DNA from 2 places in the Azonexus hydrophilus genome. Region 1 is predicted to be linked to the other one. Evidence: riboswitches for the same ligand, from Rfam matches in the RefSeq annotation. Region 1 holds a riboswitch; the other holds the start of a gene.
The links. Region 1 has a riboswitch for glycine ahead of gcvT (glycine cleavage system aminomethyltransferase GcvT). Riboswitches for the same ligand answer to the same signal wherever they lie in the genome.

Region 1 (7,379 bases):
GCGTGCCAGTCGGCAACGAAGAACAGACAGGGATATTCCTGCTGCAGTTCAACCCAGTTCTTGAGGACGCCGTGGTAATGGCCGAGATGCAGCGCCCCGGTGGGACGCATGCCGGAAAGGACACGTTCTGCGTACATAGCTGTTTGTCGTTTAGTAAAGACCGAAAATTGTTTCGATGGCGCGCGCCGAGAAAAGCACCAGCGGGCTCATGATGTCGCTGAGGATACCGGTGAACAGCAGGACCAGCAAAATCGGGAAGCCCCACGGCTCGATGCGCGAGAACTGCCAGGCCAGGCGGTGCGGCAACAGGCTGACGGCGATGCGCCCGCCGTCAAGCGGCGGCAAGGGTAAAAGGTTGAGCACCATGAGCACGCAATTGATGACGATGCCGATCTTGCTCATCTCGGACAGCGGCACGGTGAAATCGGTGCTGGGCATTTCCCAGGCCAGCTTGAGCATGAAGGCCCAGCACAATGCCATGAACAGGTTGGCAGCCGGCCCGGCGGCAGCTACCCAGAGCATGTCGCGCTTGGGATTGCGCAGGCGGGTGAAATCGACCGGTACCGGCTTGGCGTAACCGAACAGGAAGCTGCCCGCCGAGAAGACGAGAATGGCGACCGGAATCAGGATGGTACCGATCGGATCGATGTGGCGCAGCGGATTCAGGCTGATCCGCCCCATCTGCCAGGCGGTCGGATCGCCGAAATGGCGGGCCGCGTAACCGTGCGCCGCTTCGTGCAGGGTGATCGCGAAGATCACCGGCAATGCAGCGATGGCGATGGTCTGGATCAGGGCGTTGATGTCGAGCATGTTCAGTCGAATCCGAACGGGGCGAGCGGGCCGCGACCGGCGCGAACCAGTTCGGGCGCCGAACCGGTCAGGTCGATGACGGTGGTCGGTTCGATACCGCAGGTGCCGGCATCGAGGATTAGTTCAAGCTGGTCGTCGAGACGGTCGAGAATTTCCCAGCCCTCGGTCAGCGGACTGTCCTCACCCGGCAACTGCAGCGTCGTCGTCAGCAGGGGTTCCTGCAACTCTTCCAGCAAGGCCAGGGCGACCGGGTGATCCGGCACGCGCACACCGATGGTCTTGCGCTTGGGGTGCATGACCCGGCGCGGCAACTCCTTGCTGCCTTCGAGGATGAAGGTGTAGCTGCCCGGCGTTGCCGCCTTGAGCAAGCGGTACTGGGCGTTGTCGACACGCGCGAAATGGGCGATCTCGGAGAGGTCGCGAACCATCAGCGTGAGGTGGTGACGCTCGTCCATCTGGCGGATCAGGCGGATGCGGTCGAGCGCTTCCTTGTCACCCAGATGACAAGCCAGTGCGTAACAGGAGTCCGTCGGCAAGGCGACGATGGCGCCCTTGCGGATGAAGTCGGCCGCCTGGGCAAGCAGGCGCTGCTGCGGGGAATCGGGATGGATATTGACGACGCGGGCCATGGTTTCAATCGATCAGGCGCCAGACCGGCTTGAGGTCCGGCGGCAGCGGTGCCGCCCGACCGAGGTCGACGTAACTCTCGTCCGGCCCGTGAAAATCCGAGCCGCGCGAGGCATGAAAAGCGTAATGGCGTGCCAGCCGGGCAAAATGCAGCAGGTGGTCGGGCGAATGGCTGCCACTGGCCACCTCGATCGCCTGCCCGCCCAGATCCTTGAACTCGTCGAGGAACTTGCGCATGTCACCACCGGACATTCTGTAGCGCCCGGGATGGGCCACCACGGCGACACCGCCGGCCGCGTGAATCCAGCCCAGCGCATCGGCCAGGGAAGCCCAACGGTGGTCGACATAGCCAGGCTTGCCGGGTGCCAGGTAATACTGGAACACCCCGGAAATATCCCGGGCGATGCCGATGGAGACGAGATAGCGGGCAAAATGGGCGCGCGAAATCAGGTTCGGATTGGTCACGTAGCCCATGGCCCCTTCGAAGACGCCATGAATGCCGATGGCGTCAAGCGCCTCGCCCATCCGCCGGGCGCGCTCGAGACGACCGCTGCGCAGCGCTTCGAGGCCGCCGACCAGCACCGGATTGGCCGGATCGAAGCCGAGACCGACGATATGGATCGGCGTTTCCCGCCACTCGATGGAAATCTCCACCCCGGGAACGAAGCGCATCCCGGCTTCTGCCGCGGCTTCCGCCGCTGGCGCCAAGCCGCCGATATCGTCGTGATCGGTCAAGGCCCAGAAATCGACACCGTTATCCGCCGCCCGGCGCGCCACCACCGCCGGCGGCAACAAACCGTCGGACACGGACGAATGGCAATGAAAATCGAAATTGGCTGGGTTCACGGATGGCAAGACACGGGCAAACGCGGAGTTTAGCACGAAGGCCGCCCCTCACCGAGACGCCTTGTGCGGCGCAACATATTGATTGGACAGCCACGACCGGATATAGTGCGAGCCATCCTGTGGGAGAGCGCAGATCCGTCTGCCGCCGAAGGCGCAATTTCACCCGAAAACGCTCAGGCAAAAGGACCACAAGATGAGGCCAGGCGGCATGCGCATTGGCTGCGAGACACGAAGACAAGCCGAAGACAGTGCGAATAGCACGACGAGGCGCAGTCGACACCGTATCGCTGGCAATGCGCATGTCGCCCCCTGAAACTCTGGAGAGCGGCGTAGACAGCGCCCACCGATGGGGCAAATCTCTCAGGTATCGAGGACAGAGGGGTGAAACGCAAAACGCGAGTTTTACGTTTCACCCCTTTTCTGTTTCCAGAATCGACGTTAACAAACGTCAGTAAAGGATTGATATGCTGAAGCAAACGGTCTTGAATGCCGCCCATCGCGCACTTGGCGCCCGAATGGTCGATTTCGGCGGCTGGGACATGCCGGTCAACTACGGTTCGCAGATCGAGGAGCACCACGCCGTCCGTAACGACTGCGGCATGTTCGACGTCTCGCACATGTGCCCGGTCGATCTGGTCGGCGCCGATTGCCGCCCCTTCCTCTCGCGCCTGGTCGCCAACGACGTCGCCAAGCTGACCGTTTCCGGCAAGGCGCTCTACGCCGCCATGCTCAACGAGGCCGGCGGCGTCATCGATGACCTGATCATCTATTTCCTCACCGACACCAAGTTCCGCCTGGTGGTCAATGCCGGCACCGCCGACAAGGATCTGGCCTGGATGCAGGCCAAGGCCGCCGAATGGAAGATGGACGTCAGCATCACCCAGCGCCGCGACGGCGCCGACAATCTCGGCATCATCGCCGTCCAGGGCCCGAACGCCCGCGCCAAGGTGTGGCAGGTGCTGCCGCAAGTGAAGGCCGCGAGCGAAGGCCTGAAACCCTTCTTCGCCGCCGAAGTCGATCAGTATTTCATCGCCAGCACCGGTTACACCGGCGAAGACGGCTACGAGATCATGCTCCCGGCCAGCGAAGCCGAAGCCGTGTGGAACGCGCTCAAGGTAGCCGGCGTCGCGCCTTGCGGCCTGGGCGCCCGCGACACGCTGCGCCTGGAAGCCGGCATGAATCTCTACGGCCAGGATATGGACGAGACGGTTTCCCCGCTCGACGCCGGCTTGGCCTGGACCGTCGCCATGAAGGACGAGCGCGATTTCGTCGGCCGTGCCGCACTGGCCGCCAACGGCCAGCAGAAACAGTTCCTTGGCCTGATCCTGCTCGACAAGGGCGTGCTGCGCGGCCATCAGAAAGTCGTCACCGCCCACGGCGACGGCGAGATCACCTCCGGCAGCTTCTCGCCGACGCTGCAGCAATCCATCGCCCTCGCCCGCCTGCCACTCGGCGTCGCCATCGGCGATCAAGTCGAGGTCGACATTCGCGGCAAACTGCTCAAGGCCAAGGTCACCAAACCCGTATTCGCCCGCAACGGCAAAGCTGTCATCTAATTCACCCCACTCAGGAGAAAACCATGTCCAACGTCCCGTCCAACCTCAAGTACGCCGCCTCCCACGAGTGGGTCCTGAAGAACGCCGATGGCACCGTCACCGTCGGCATTTCCGACCACGCGCAGGAAGCCCTGGGTGATCTGGTCTTCGTCGAGCTGCCGGAAGTCGGCGCCCATTACGATGCCGAGAAGGAAATCGCCGTGGTCGAGTCGGTCAAGGCCGCCGCCGACGTGTACGCGCCGATCGCCGGCACCGTCACCGAAGTCAACCAGGCCGCCGTCGATGCGCCGGAGTCGGTCAATGCCGACGCCTACGCCGCCTGGCTGTTCAAGATGACCCCGGACAACATCGCCGATGTCGACGCCCTGCTTGACGCCGCCGCCTACCAGGCTGTCGCCGACGCCGCCTGATCCCGGCCCGCCGTTTTTCCTCCACCAGCCCGGTCGACCGTAACCGGCCGGGCTGTTCCGCTGCATAGCCCCCGCGAGAAACAATCCACATGAAGACCCTGCCCTTGAGCGCCCTGGAGCAGCACGACGAATTCATCGACCGTCACATCGGCCCCTGCACCACTGAAATGACCGAGATGCTGGCCACCATCGGTGCCGCCAGCCTCGACCAGCTGATCGACCAGACCGTCCCGGCCGCCATCCGCCTGCCGGCTGACCTGCCGCTGCCGGCCCCGCGCCGCGAACACGAGGCACTCGCCGACCTGAAGGCGATCGCCAGCAAGAACGTGATCCAGAAGTCGTGCATCGGCATGGGCTACTACGACACGCTGACGCCCAAGGTGATCCTGCGCAACGTCATGGAAAACCCCGGCTGGTACACCGCCTACACGCCCTACCAGGCCGAAATCGCCCAGGGCCGCCTGGAAGCGCTGATGAACTTCCAGCAGATGGTCGTCGACCTGACCGGGCTGGAAATCGCCAACGCCTCGCTGCTCGACGAAGCCACCGCCGCCGCCGAAGCCATGACGATGGCCCGCCGCGTTTCCAAGTCGAAGTCGAACCGCTTCCTGGTCGACGCCGCCTGCTTCCCGCAGACCATCGACGTGGTCAAGACGCGCGCCGCCTACTTCGGCTTCGAACTGGTGATCGCTGCGGTCGACACGGTAAAAGACGAAGAATTCTTCGGCGCCCTGCTCCAGTACCCGAACGACAACGGTGAAGTGCGCGACCTCAGCGCGATCATCGCCGGCCTCAAGGCACGCGGCACCACGGTCGCCGTCGCCGCCGACCTGATGGCGCTGGTGCTGCTCAAGTCGCCGGGCGCCATGGGCGCCGACATCGCCCTCGGTTCGAGCCAGCGCTTCGGTATCCCGATGGGCTTCGGTGGCCCGCACGCCGCCTTCTTCGCCACCCGCGAAGCCTTCGTCCGCTCGATGCCGGGCCGCATCATCGGCGTTTCCAAGGACGCACGCGGCAAGACTGCCTACCGCATGACGCTGCAGACGCGCGAACAGCACATCCGCCGCGAGAAGGCCAATTCCAACATCTGCACCTCGCAGGTACTGCTCGCCAACATGGCCGGCATGTACGCCGTTTACCACGGCCCGCAAGGCCTGAAGACGATCGCCACGCGCATCCACCGGCTGACCGCGATCCTCGCCGAAGGCCTCAAGCGCGCCGGCGTCAAGCTGCTCACCGGGCAGTTCTTCGACACCGTCCATATCGACCTCGGCGCCCGCGCCGAGAGCATCCATCAGGCGGCTGTCGCCGCCGGCTACAACCTGCGCCGCGTCTCGGCCGGCGTCCTCGGCGTCTCCTTCGACGAAACGACGACGCGCAACGATGTTGCCGAACTGTTCAAGCTGATCACCCAGGTCACGCTCGACATGGAAACCTTCGACGCTCAGCTCGCCGCCGCCGACCCGGCGCTGCCGGCCGCCCTGCTGCGCGATGACGCGATCCTCGCGCACCCGGTGTTCAACACGCACCACACCGAGCACGAGATGCTGCGCTACCTGAAGTCGCTGCAGAACAAGGACCTGGCGCTCGACCATTCGATGATCTCGCTCGGCTCGTGCACGATGAAGCTGAACGCGACCAGCGAAATGATCCCGGTCACCTGGCCGGAATTCGGCGGCATCCACCCGTTCGCCCCGCGCGAGCAAGTCGCCGGCTACCACGAGATGATCGCCGGCCTGACCGAATGGCTGAAGACGGTGACCGGCTTCGACGCCATCTGCATGCAGCCGAACTCCGGCGCCCAGGGCGAATACGCCGGCCTGGTGGCGATTGCCCGCTACCACGCCAGCCGTGGCGAAGCGCACCGCAAGGTCTGCCTGATCCCGAAATCGGCGCACGGCACCAACCCGGCCACCGCCCAGATGTGCAACATGCAGGTCGTCGTCGTCGATTGCGACGACAACGGCAACGTCGATGTCGCCGACCTCAAGGCCAAGGCTGAGGAACACAAGGACGACCTGGCCTGCCTGATGATCACCTACCCATCGACGCACGGCGTGTTCGAGGAAGCGGTTCGCGAGATCTGCGCCATCGTCCATGCCAACGGCGGCCAGGTATACATGGACGGCGCCAACCTCAACGCCCAGGTCGGCCTGACCTCGCCCGGCTTCATCGGCGCCGACGTCAGCCACATGAACCTGCACAAGACCTTCGCCATCCCGCACGGCGGCGGCGGACCGGGCATGGGCCCGATCGGCCTGAAGGCCCACCTCGCACCGTTCATGGCCAACCACGCGGTCGCCGCCATCGACGGTCCGCACGGCGGCCAGGGCGCGGTCTCGGCGGCGCCCTTCGGTTCGGCGTCGATCCTGACCATTTCTTGGATGTACCTGGCGATGCTCGGCGGCGCCGGCGTCAAGAAGGCGACCCAGGTCGCCATCCTCAACGCCAACTACATCGCCACCAAGCTCAAGGACCACTACCCGGTGCTCTACGTCGGCAAGAACGGCCGCGTCGCGCACGAGTGCATCCTCGACATCCGCCCGATCAAGGCCGCCACCGGCATCGCCGAGATCGACATCGCCAAGCGCCTGATGGACTACGGTTTCCACGCACCGACGGTGTCCTTCCCGGTCGCCGGCACGATCATGGTCGAGCCGACGGAATCGGAATCGAAGGCTGAACTGGACCGCTTCATCGAAGCCATGGTCAGCATCCGCGAAGAAATCCGCCAGATCGAGAACGGCGTGTGGACGGCCGACAACAATCCGTTGAAGAACGCCCCGCACTCCCAGGCCGACGTCATCGACGCCGACTGGCTGCATCCGTACAGCCGCCAGCAAGCCGTCTTCCCGCTGCCCTGGGTGGCCGCCAACAAGTTCTGGCCGAGCGTCAACCGCATCGACGATGTGTATGGCGACCGCAACCTGAACTGTGCCTGTCCGCCGCTTTCGGCCTACGAGGACTGATGGTCGATTTCTCGGCAATCGCCAGATGGCCCAACGTCCCCGACTGTTTCGAGTGGCTTTCGCTCGACCGGCGCGGGGACTGGCGATTGCAGGGAGAACGGGTGACGCACCACGGCCTGGTCGAGTTCATGAACCGGCAGTATGGTTCGGACGAGGCCGGC
Region 2 (7,379 bases), 380 kb from region 1:
GCCTCGCCGGGCGTGAAGCCGGCGGCGACGATGGCCAGTTGCATCACCTGCTCCTGGAATATCGGCACGCCGCAGGTGCGCGCCAGCACTGCGTCGATCGCCGGCGTGATGCGCTCGATATCCTCCTTGCCCTGGCGCCGCTTCAGGTAGGGATGGACCATGTCGCCCTGGATCGGCCCGGGGCGCACCAGCGAAACCTCGATCACCAGATCGTAGTAGTTGCGCGGCCTGAGGCGCGGCAGCATGCTCATCTGCGCCCGCGATTCGACCTGGAAGACGCCCATGCTGTCGGCGCGGCACAGCATGTCGTAGGTCGCCTTGTCGCCTTCGGGGATTTCGTTCAATGCCAGCGGCCCGATCATCGCCAGCATCCGGCGCAGCGCCGACAGCATGCCGAGCGCCAGCACATCGACCTTCATCAGGCCGACCGCGTCGAGGTCATCCTTGTCCCACTGGATCACCGTGCGCTCGGCCATTGCCGTGTTCTCGACCGGCACCAGCCGCGCCAGCGGCCCGCGCGACATGACGAAGCCGCCGACATGCTGGGTCAGGTGGCGGGGAAAGCCGCGCAGTTGCTCGGCCAGCCACAGCCACTTGGCGACGCGCGGCGACGCCGGGTCCAGCCCCTGCTCGGCGAAGCGTTCCGGCATCTGTTCGCGCTTGTCCCACCAGGCGAGCGATGCGGTCAGCGCGTCGATGCGGGCGATGTCGAAGCCGAGCGCGCGACCGGCGTCGCGCAACGCGCCCTTGGTCCGGTAGGTGATGACGGCGGCGGCCAGCGCCGTGCGCTCGCGGCCGTATTTTCCGTAGATGTAGGCGATGACCTCGTCGCGCCGCTCGTGCTCGAAATCGACGTCGATGTCGGGCGGTTCGCCGCGCTCCTTGGAGACGAAGCGCTCGAACAGCATCGCCGAGCGCGCCGGGTCGACCTCGGTGACGCCGAGTGCGAAACAGACCGTCGAATTCGCCGCCGAGCCGCGCCCCTGGCAGAGGATGTCGACGCTGCGGGCGAAGCAGACGATGTCGTAGACGGTCAGGAAATAGGCTTCGTACTGCAACTCGGCGATCAGCCGCAATTCGTGCTCGATGCGCTCGCGCACCGCGCCCGGCACGCCCGCCGGGTAGCGCCGGCGCAGCCCGGCTTCGGTTTCGTGGCGCAACCACGAGGTCGGCGTGTGGCCGGCGGGGACGATTTCTTCCGGGTATTCGTAGCGCAACTCGTCCAGCGAAAACGTGCACAAGGCCGCGATGCGCAGCGTTTCGGCCAGCAGTTCGGGCGGATAGAGCCGCGCCAGCCGCAAGCGCGAACGCAAATGCCGCTCGCCATTCGGAAACAGCGCATGCCCCGCGTCGAACACCGAAGTTTTCAGGCGCAGCGCGGTCAGCACATCCTGCACCGGTCGCCGCGCCCGGACATGCATGTGCACATCGCCCGCCGCCACCAGCGGCAGGCCGCAGGCGGCGCCGAGCGCCTGCAGTTCCGCGAGTTTGGCCGCATCGTCCGGGCCGGCGTGCAATTCGACGGCGATCCAGCAACGACCGGGAAAGCGTTCGGCCAGCCAGCGCCCATCGGCGACCGACGGCGTTGCCTCGGGCACCCACAGCACCAGGCAATCGGGCAAGGCGCCGTTCGGCGAGATGGCGTTCAGGTCATGGCGCTGCAGCGTGTAGGCACCCTTCTCCGCCCGCCGCCGGGCGAGCGTGATCAATGCCGAGAGGTTGCCGTAACCCTCCCGGTTCTGCGCCAGAAAGACCAGTTTCAGGCCGTCGACCGTGGTCATCTCGCTGCCAATGACGAGGCGCGTCGCCCCACCCTGCGCCCGGAACGCCTGATGCACGCGCACGACGCCGGCCAGGGAGCACTCGTCGGTCAGCGCCAGCGCCGCATAGCCCTGCGCCACCGCCTGCGCCGCCAGCTCCTCCGGGTGCGAGGCACCGCGCAGGAAGCTGAAGTTGGACAGGCAGTGCAGCTCGGCGTAGTCGGGGAGCGCGGACGGGACGGTCAATGCGGGCCTTTGGCAAACAACTGTATTTTCATACAGTCATTTTAGCCCAGCCTGTGTTTCAGTCCCAGCGCTGCTGGTAGGAAAAGGTCGGCAGCTTCCAGGCGAAACGCAGCGCCAGCATGCGGAAGGCGAAACCAGCGCCGAAGCAGACCAGGGTGATCAAGTCGCTGTCCCAGTCAAGCCCGCGCAAGACCAGGAAGAGTACGCAGACGAACAGCGAGACGCTGGCGTAAAGCTCGCGGCAGAAGACCACCGGCACCTGGTTGCACAGCACGTCGCGCAGCACGCCGCCGGAAATCCCGGTGAGCATGCCGGCCATGATCACAACCACCGGCGGGTAATCGAGTTGCAGCGCGACGTTGCAGCCGATCAGCGAGAAGGCGACCAGGCCGAGCGCATCGAGCATCAGGAAGACGCGCTTCATGTGGTGCATGAAGCGGGCGATCAGCGTCGTCGCCAGACCGGCAAGGATGACCAGATAAACGTACTCGGGATGCTGGGTCCAGCCGATCGGGTAATTGCCGAGCACGACGTCGCGGATCGTGCCGCCGCCGAGCGCTGTAACAAAGGCGATCACGGCGACGCCGAAGAAATCCATGTCGCGGCGGCCGGCGGCCAGCGCGCCGGACATTGCCTCGGCGGCGATGGCGACCAGGTAGACGACCAGCAGCAGATCGAACTGCTTGGTGGCGAGTGGTTGAAAAACGTGGGCGAGACTGTCGAACAGCAAGGCAAACATCAAAAGGACTCCGTCAGAAAGCGGAAACCCCTGAGCGGGTGTTTCCGTGACGCCTCTCCCCCTGTCCTTTTACCTGAGAGTTTCGGCTCCTCGGAGCCTGCCCCTTCGGTGAGTTGCCAAGCGCCGGGACGCTCGCAACTACTCTCCAGCCGGCGAATCATTTCTGCAGTTCGGCATGCCTGAGCGATTATGGGAGTTTGCGCCTTCGGCGGAGCGCTGGCCAAGCAGCGCTCTCTCTCCTGCAGAGTGGCGGATTATCGGCAGCGCCGGGACTACCTGTCAATCGGTTCAGGCGAACAGGCCGGGCAGCTCGGCGTATTCGAGAATAGCAGGACCAGATTCAACTCAAGGGATAGGCCATATGCACCCGTTCCGGGGCCAGCCGACGCAATTCCTGCATGAGTTCCGGCGCAGAAAAGCTGTATTGGTGCGACAACAGCCGCACATAACCGATCACTTGCTCATTGCCGATGCTGTAAATGTGATCGAGCACCGAATACCCCCGCAACGGCAGCGACGGATCGATCGTGAACCACAGGCTACTGCCGTTGTAGCCATTGTGCACTTGTATGTCGCGAATCAGCTGCCAGGGAATCAAGCCTTCGTACCTTAGCGGGTAATGGATGCCCTGCCGGTCGATGCGCACGGCCAAAGACGGCCGCAAGCCGCTGAACAGCACCGCGATGTGGTTCCAGAGCACGTACAGAGAACCGAGCATGAACAGGAAGATGAAAACGATCAGGAAGATAATCAGCAGCCAGTCGAAGAGCGCCGGGCCAAAAACATCCTTGCGCGTCAGCGCAAGCAGCATGACGAGAGAAATGCCGGCAGCAAACCCCAGCAGGAGAATGGCCATCAGCAGCCCAGGATAATTCGGCCTGATCGTCAAGGTATCGGCGTCGTCCATGAGCACCGTCCCTACTCGGCGCCGCGATTTTCAGCCTGGACCGGCTCGGGCACTTGAGCCGGCCTGGCAATCCGGCGTCCAAGCCAGACAACGAGCAGACCTGCGCCTAGGAAAAAGATGCCTTCAATGGCAATCAACCAGGCATAGGCGCGGATTGAGGCATCCGACTTGGCATCCAGCAAAGCAAAGCCGTAAGTCCATAACGAATGTGCCACGCTGAACCAGCCCAGCCATTGCACGACTTTGCCGATTGTCTGATTGCTCAGGCTCATCACGGTCCCCCACCATGGTTTTGATTGACGCAATCGATTGCACCGATCTGCGTGTGGCTCATTCTAAGTCAATCATGGCAGACCCATATAGCAAAAAGCCCGCTGATTAGCGGGCTAAGTGCTTGAATCCATGGCTCCTCGACCTGGGCTCGAACCAGGGACCTACGGATTAACAGTCCGGCGCTCTACCGACTGAGCTATCGAGGAATCTCGCTGCCTGAGCGGCGAAGGCGCGCATTATAGACGTAAAAACCGCACCCGGACCAGACTTTTTCCGCTGTCTTTCAGGCGGTCAGTGGCGGCGCGATCACCACCCGGTTGCGGCCCTGCGCCTTGGCTGCGTACATTGCCTGGTCGCCGCGTCGCATCAGAGACGACAGGCTCTCGCCTGCTCCTTCGGTAATCGCCACGCCAATGCTCACCGTCGGCGTCACCAGCCCTTCGTGGAGTTGGCAGCGTAGCTGCTCCACCGCGACACGCAGCCGCTCGGCCGCCGCGCCTGCCTCGTCGAGCCCGGTTTCCGGCATCAGGATGGCAAATTCCTCACCGCCCAGCCGGGCCAGGCAATCGTTGCCGCGCACGCTTTCGGCGCACACCGCGGCCACCGCCTTGAGCACCTCGTCGCCGGCCAGATGACCATAGGTATCGTTGATCGGCTTGAAGTGGTCGATATCCACCATCAGCAGTGCCAACGGATGGCGGTAACGCGCCGCCCGCTGCAGTTCCACCTCGCCGGTCTCGATGAAATGGCGGCGGTTGGCCAGCCCGGTCAGTGCATCACGCTTGACCTGACGTTCCAGTTCGCTGATCAACTGGTCGTTGCGCTGGCGCAGCAGCAGAGCCTCCAGCGTACTGGCATGGATCTTCAGGCCGACCAGCAGCATCAGCGCAATGTAGAGCAAGCCGAGCGCGGTCAGGCCGACACTGAACAGACTGCCGTCAATCAACGGCGGTCCGACCAGCGCCACCGCCGGCGCCACCAGATCGGACAGCAGCAGGCGCCGGTGCGGATTGCTCATCACCACAGTCAGCGAGATCAAACCCACATGCACCAGCATGACGAACATCAAGCTGCTCAGATCACCCGGCTGATAAGCCCAGACCACGATGGACGACCACATCGCCATGTGCGCCCCGTGCGCCAGCGCAATCCGCCGCGCCCAGTGTCCGGCCTCCTCGACCGGCGCACGACGGAAGCGCAGATACACGCTCACATAGACCGCGATCACCACCAGTTCCACGCCCGCCCACAGCACCGCCTGCCATACCGGCACCCACAAGGTCAGCAGCGCTGCCACCACGACGGTCAGTGGCGGTGCCAGAAAACGGTCGTGCAGATGATTGTCGACGTACAGTCGCAATTGATGCCAGCGCACAGCGGCGCCATTGACTTCTTCCATGCCCCTCCCCGAATCGGCGACAACTTCGGCCAAGGCCCATGTTAGCGCACAAGGCAGCGGACCATCATTATGCAGGGTAATTCCCCTGACAAAACCCAAGCGCCGGACTATCCTTCGGATTCCGGACCACCCCGAAACCACGACCCCCATGCTCCCGGCCCTCAGCGAGATACACTGGTATGTGGATCATCCTCATTCCTGCTGGCAATGATCGGCACCGTCTTCAAGAACAACATGCGCGAAAAAACCCTGTCCAGATTCATTGTCCTGGCAATCCTACTTGGCGTAGTCAGCTACATACTCGGTCTCAGCGACTTGCTTTCTGACGCTGACCTGAAAATCCAATTCAGATACGTCTTCATGTGTGCTTTGGGTGTAACGCCGTTACTGATAATGGTGAAGATCGTTTCGCGCTTATCCCTGGAGGCGCTCAAGGGAACGCGGCTGTCGACGCTTGAAGGCATGTTCATGCTCTACTATTTATTCCTGTCCAAGGAAGCACGTGAAGCTTGGCGAGCTTATATAGAAGAACAGAAAGCAAAGGAGACAAAATGAGCGTCAAGATCATCGGCCTGATCCGCCTGAAAGACCCGGCAGCCTTCGAAACCTACCGCAGCCAGGTCGGCGCCACCGTCGAACGCCACGGCGGCAGCGTCGTCGCCCGTGGCACGGTCGACAAGACATACTGGAACCAACTCGCCTGCACACCCTTCGAGGCCTACGTCGAACTCAGCTTCCCGAGCGCCGAAGATGCCGACCGCTGGGCTGCCAGTCTGGAATATCAGGCCATCGTGCCTGTCCGGACTGAAGCGATGGATTTGATGCTATTTCGGGTTGTTGGGTAGGGGGAAAGGCGCTGAAGTTCGTTGGACCTTTCGCCTGCAATCGGCCAACTGCGGCCATACAAAAAATTTCTGCAAAGCAGACGCTCGACAAGATGTCCGTTGCATGAATGGTTGATTGCAGCCATCAACGCCACATGGATCAGTCGAGCTGAGCAGCAAAATGCAGCAAAACCTTCGGACAACAAAAAGCCCACTCCGAAAAGTGGGCTTTTTGCTTGAGTCCTGGCTCCTCGACCTGGGCTCGAACCAGGGACCTACGGATTAACAGTCCGGCGCTCTACCGACTGAGCTATCGAGGAAAAGTCTCGCCGGGTGGCGAGCGGCGCGAATTATAACCAGCTTTTTGGAAAAGGCCTAGTGGTCGCCGTCTTCATCGGTTATTGGGGTGTTTTCCGGATTTTCCGGGGGAAGCGCTGCGGCCTGGGCCAATTGCGCCTGACGGGCTTCGCGCAGGCTCGGGGTTTCCAGGCTGATGCGGCCGAGGGTGCCGGTACGGTAATCGTTGAGCAGGATGCCGGCGGCTTTTTCGAGGTCGAGTTCGCCGCCGCGGCCCTTGATCAGGCAGCCGCGCTTTTTGGCGATGCCTTCGAGCACGGCGACCGCGTCCATGCCCTGCAGGTCGAAGCCGTAGCGGGCCTTGAGCAGCGCCGGGTAGTGGTCGAGCAGGTAGCCGGCGAGCCAGGTGGCGACTTCATCGTCGATGTAAGCGTTGACGCCGACCGAGTGGCTGGCGGCCATCATCAGGCCGTCGATCGGGTGGTCGATCTTCGGCCAGAGCATGCCCGGCGTGTCGTAGATGGTCAGCCGCGAGCTGATGTCGATGCGCTGCTGGCTCTTGGTCACCGCCGGCTGGTCGCCGACGGCGGCGACCTTCTTCTTGACCAGCGCGTTCATCAGCGTCGATTTGCCGACGTTGGGGATGCCCATGATCATCAGTCGCAGCGGCTTGACCGCGTCGTTGCGGTGCGGCGCCAGCTTCTGCGCCAGGCCGGGAATCTTGGCGACGTCGCCGGCCTTCTTGCACGAGATGGCGACCGCCATCACGCCCGGCTGCTTGCCGAAGTATTCCAGCCAGGCCTTGGTCACCGCCGGGTCGGCGATGTCGGCCTTGTTCAGCAGCTTCAGGCAGGGGCGCTGGCGGAAGGTGCGCAGCTCGTGAATCATCGGGTTGCTGGACGCCTGCGGCAGGCGGGCGTCGAGCACTTCGACG

Region 2: linked by a shared signal. The riboswitch ahead of AADV58_RS10635 (trimeric intracellular cation channel family protein) and the one ahead of gcvT (glycine cleavage system aminomethyltransferase GcvT) in region 1 are both predicted to bind glycine.

The regions. Positions count from the first base shown of each region.
Region 1 covers NZ_CP151406.1:1,823,162-1,830,540, reverse strand. The annotation lists gene AADV58_RS08795 (tryptophan--tRNA ligase) at 1-137, opposite strand, end outside; gene AADV58_RS08790 (site-2 protease family protein) at 151-801, opposite strand; gene AADV58_RS08785 (L-threonylcarbamoyladenylate synthase) at 813-1,439, opposite strand; gene AADV58_RS08780 (3',5'-nucleoside bisphosphate phosphatase) at 1,444-2,283, opposite strand; glycine riboswitch at 2,394-2,482, shown strand; glycine riboswitch at 2,591-2,670, shown strand; gene gcvT (glycine cleavage system aminomethyltransferase GcvT) at 2,748-3,839, shown strand; gene gcvH (glycine cleavage system protein GcvH) at 3,863-4,249, shown strand; gene gcvP (aminomethyl-transferring glycine dehydrogenase) at 4,339-7,218, shown strand; gene AADV58_RS08760 (DUF2946 family protein) at 7,218-7,379, shown strand, end outside.
Region 2 covers NZ_CP151406.1:2,198,621-2,205,999, forward strand. The annotation lists gene AADV58_RS10630 (error-prone DNA polymerase) at 1-2,006, opposite strand, end outside; gene AADV58_RS10635 (trimeric intracellular cation channel family protein) at 2,065-2,679, opposite strand; glycine riboswitch at 2,902-2,997, opposite strand; gene AADV58_RS10640 (hypothetical protein) at 3,086-3,652, opposite strand; gene AADV58_RS10645 (hypothetical protein) at 3,664-3,924, opposite strand; tRNA gene AADV58_RS10650 (tRNA-Asn) at 4,056-4,131, opposite strand; gene AADV58_RS10655 (GGDEF domain-containing protein) at 4,209-5,324, opposite strand; gene AADV58_RS10660 (hypothetical protein) at 5,559-5,879, shown strand; gene AADV58_RS10665 (DUF1330 domain-containing protein) at 5,876-6,169, shown strand; tRNA gene AADV58_RS10670 (tRNA-Asn) at 6,393-6,468, opposite strand; gene ylqF (ribosome biogenesis GTPase YlqF) at 6,524-7,379, opposite strand, start outside.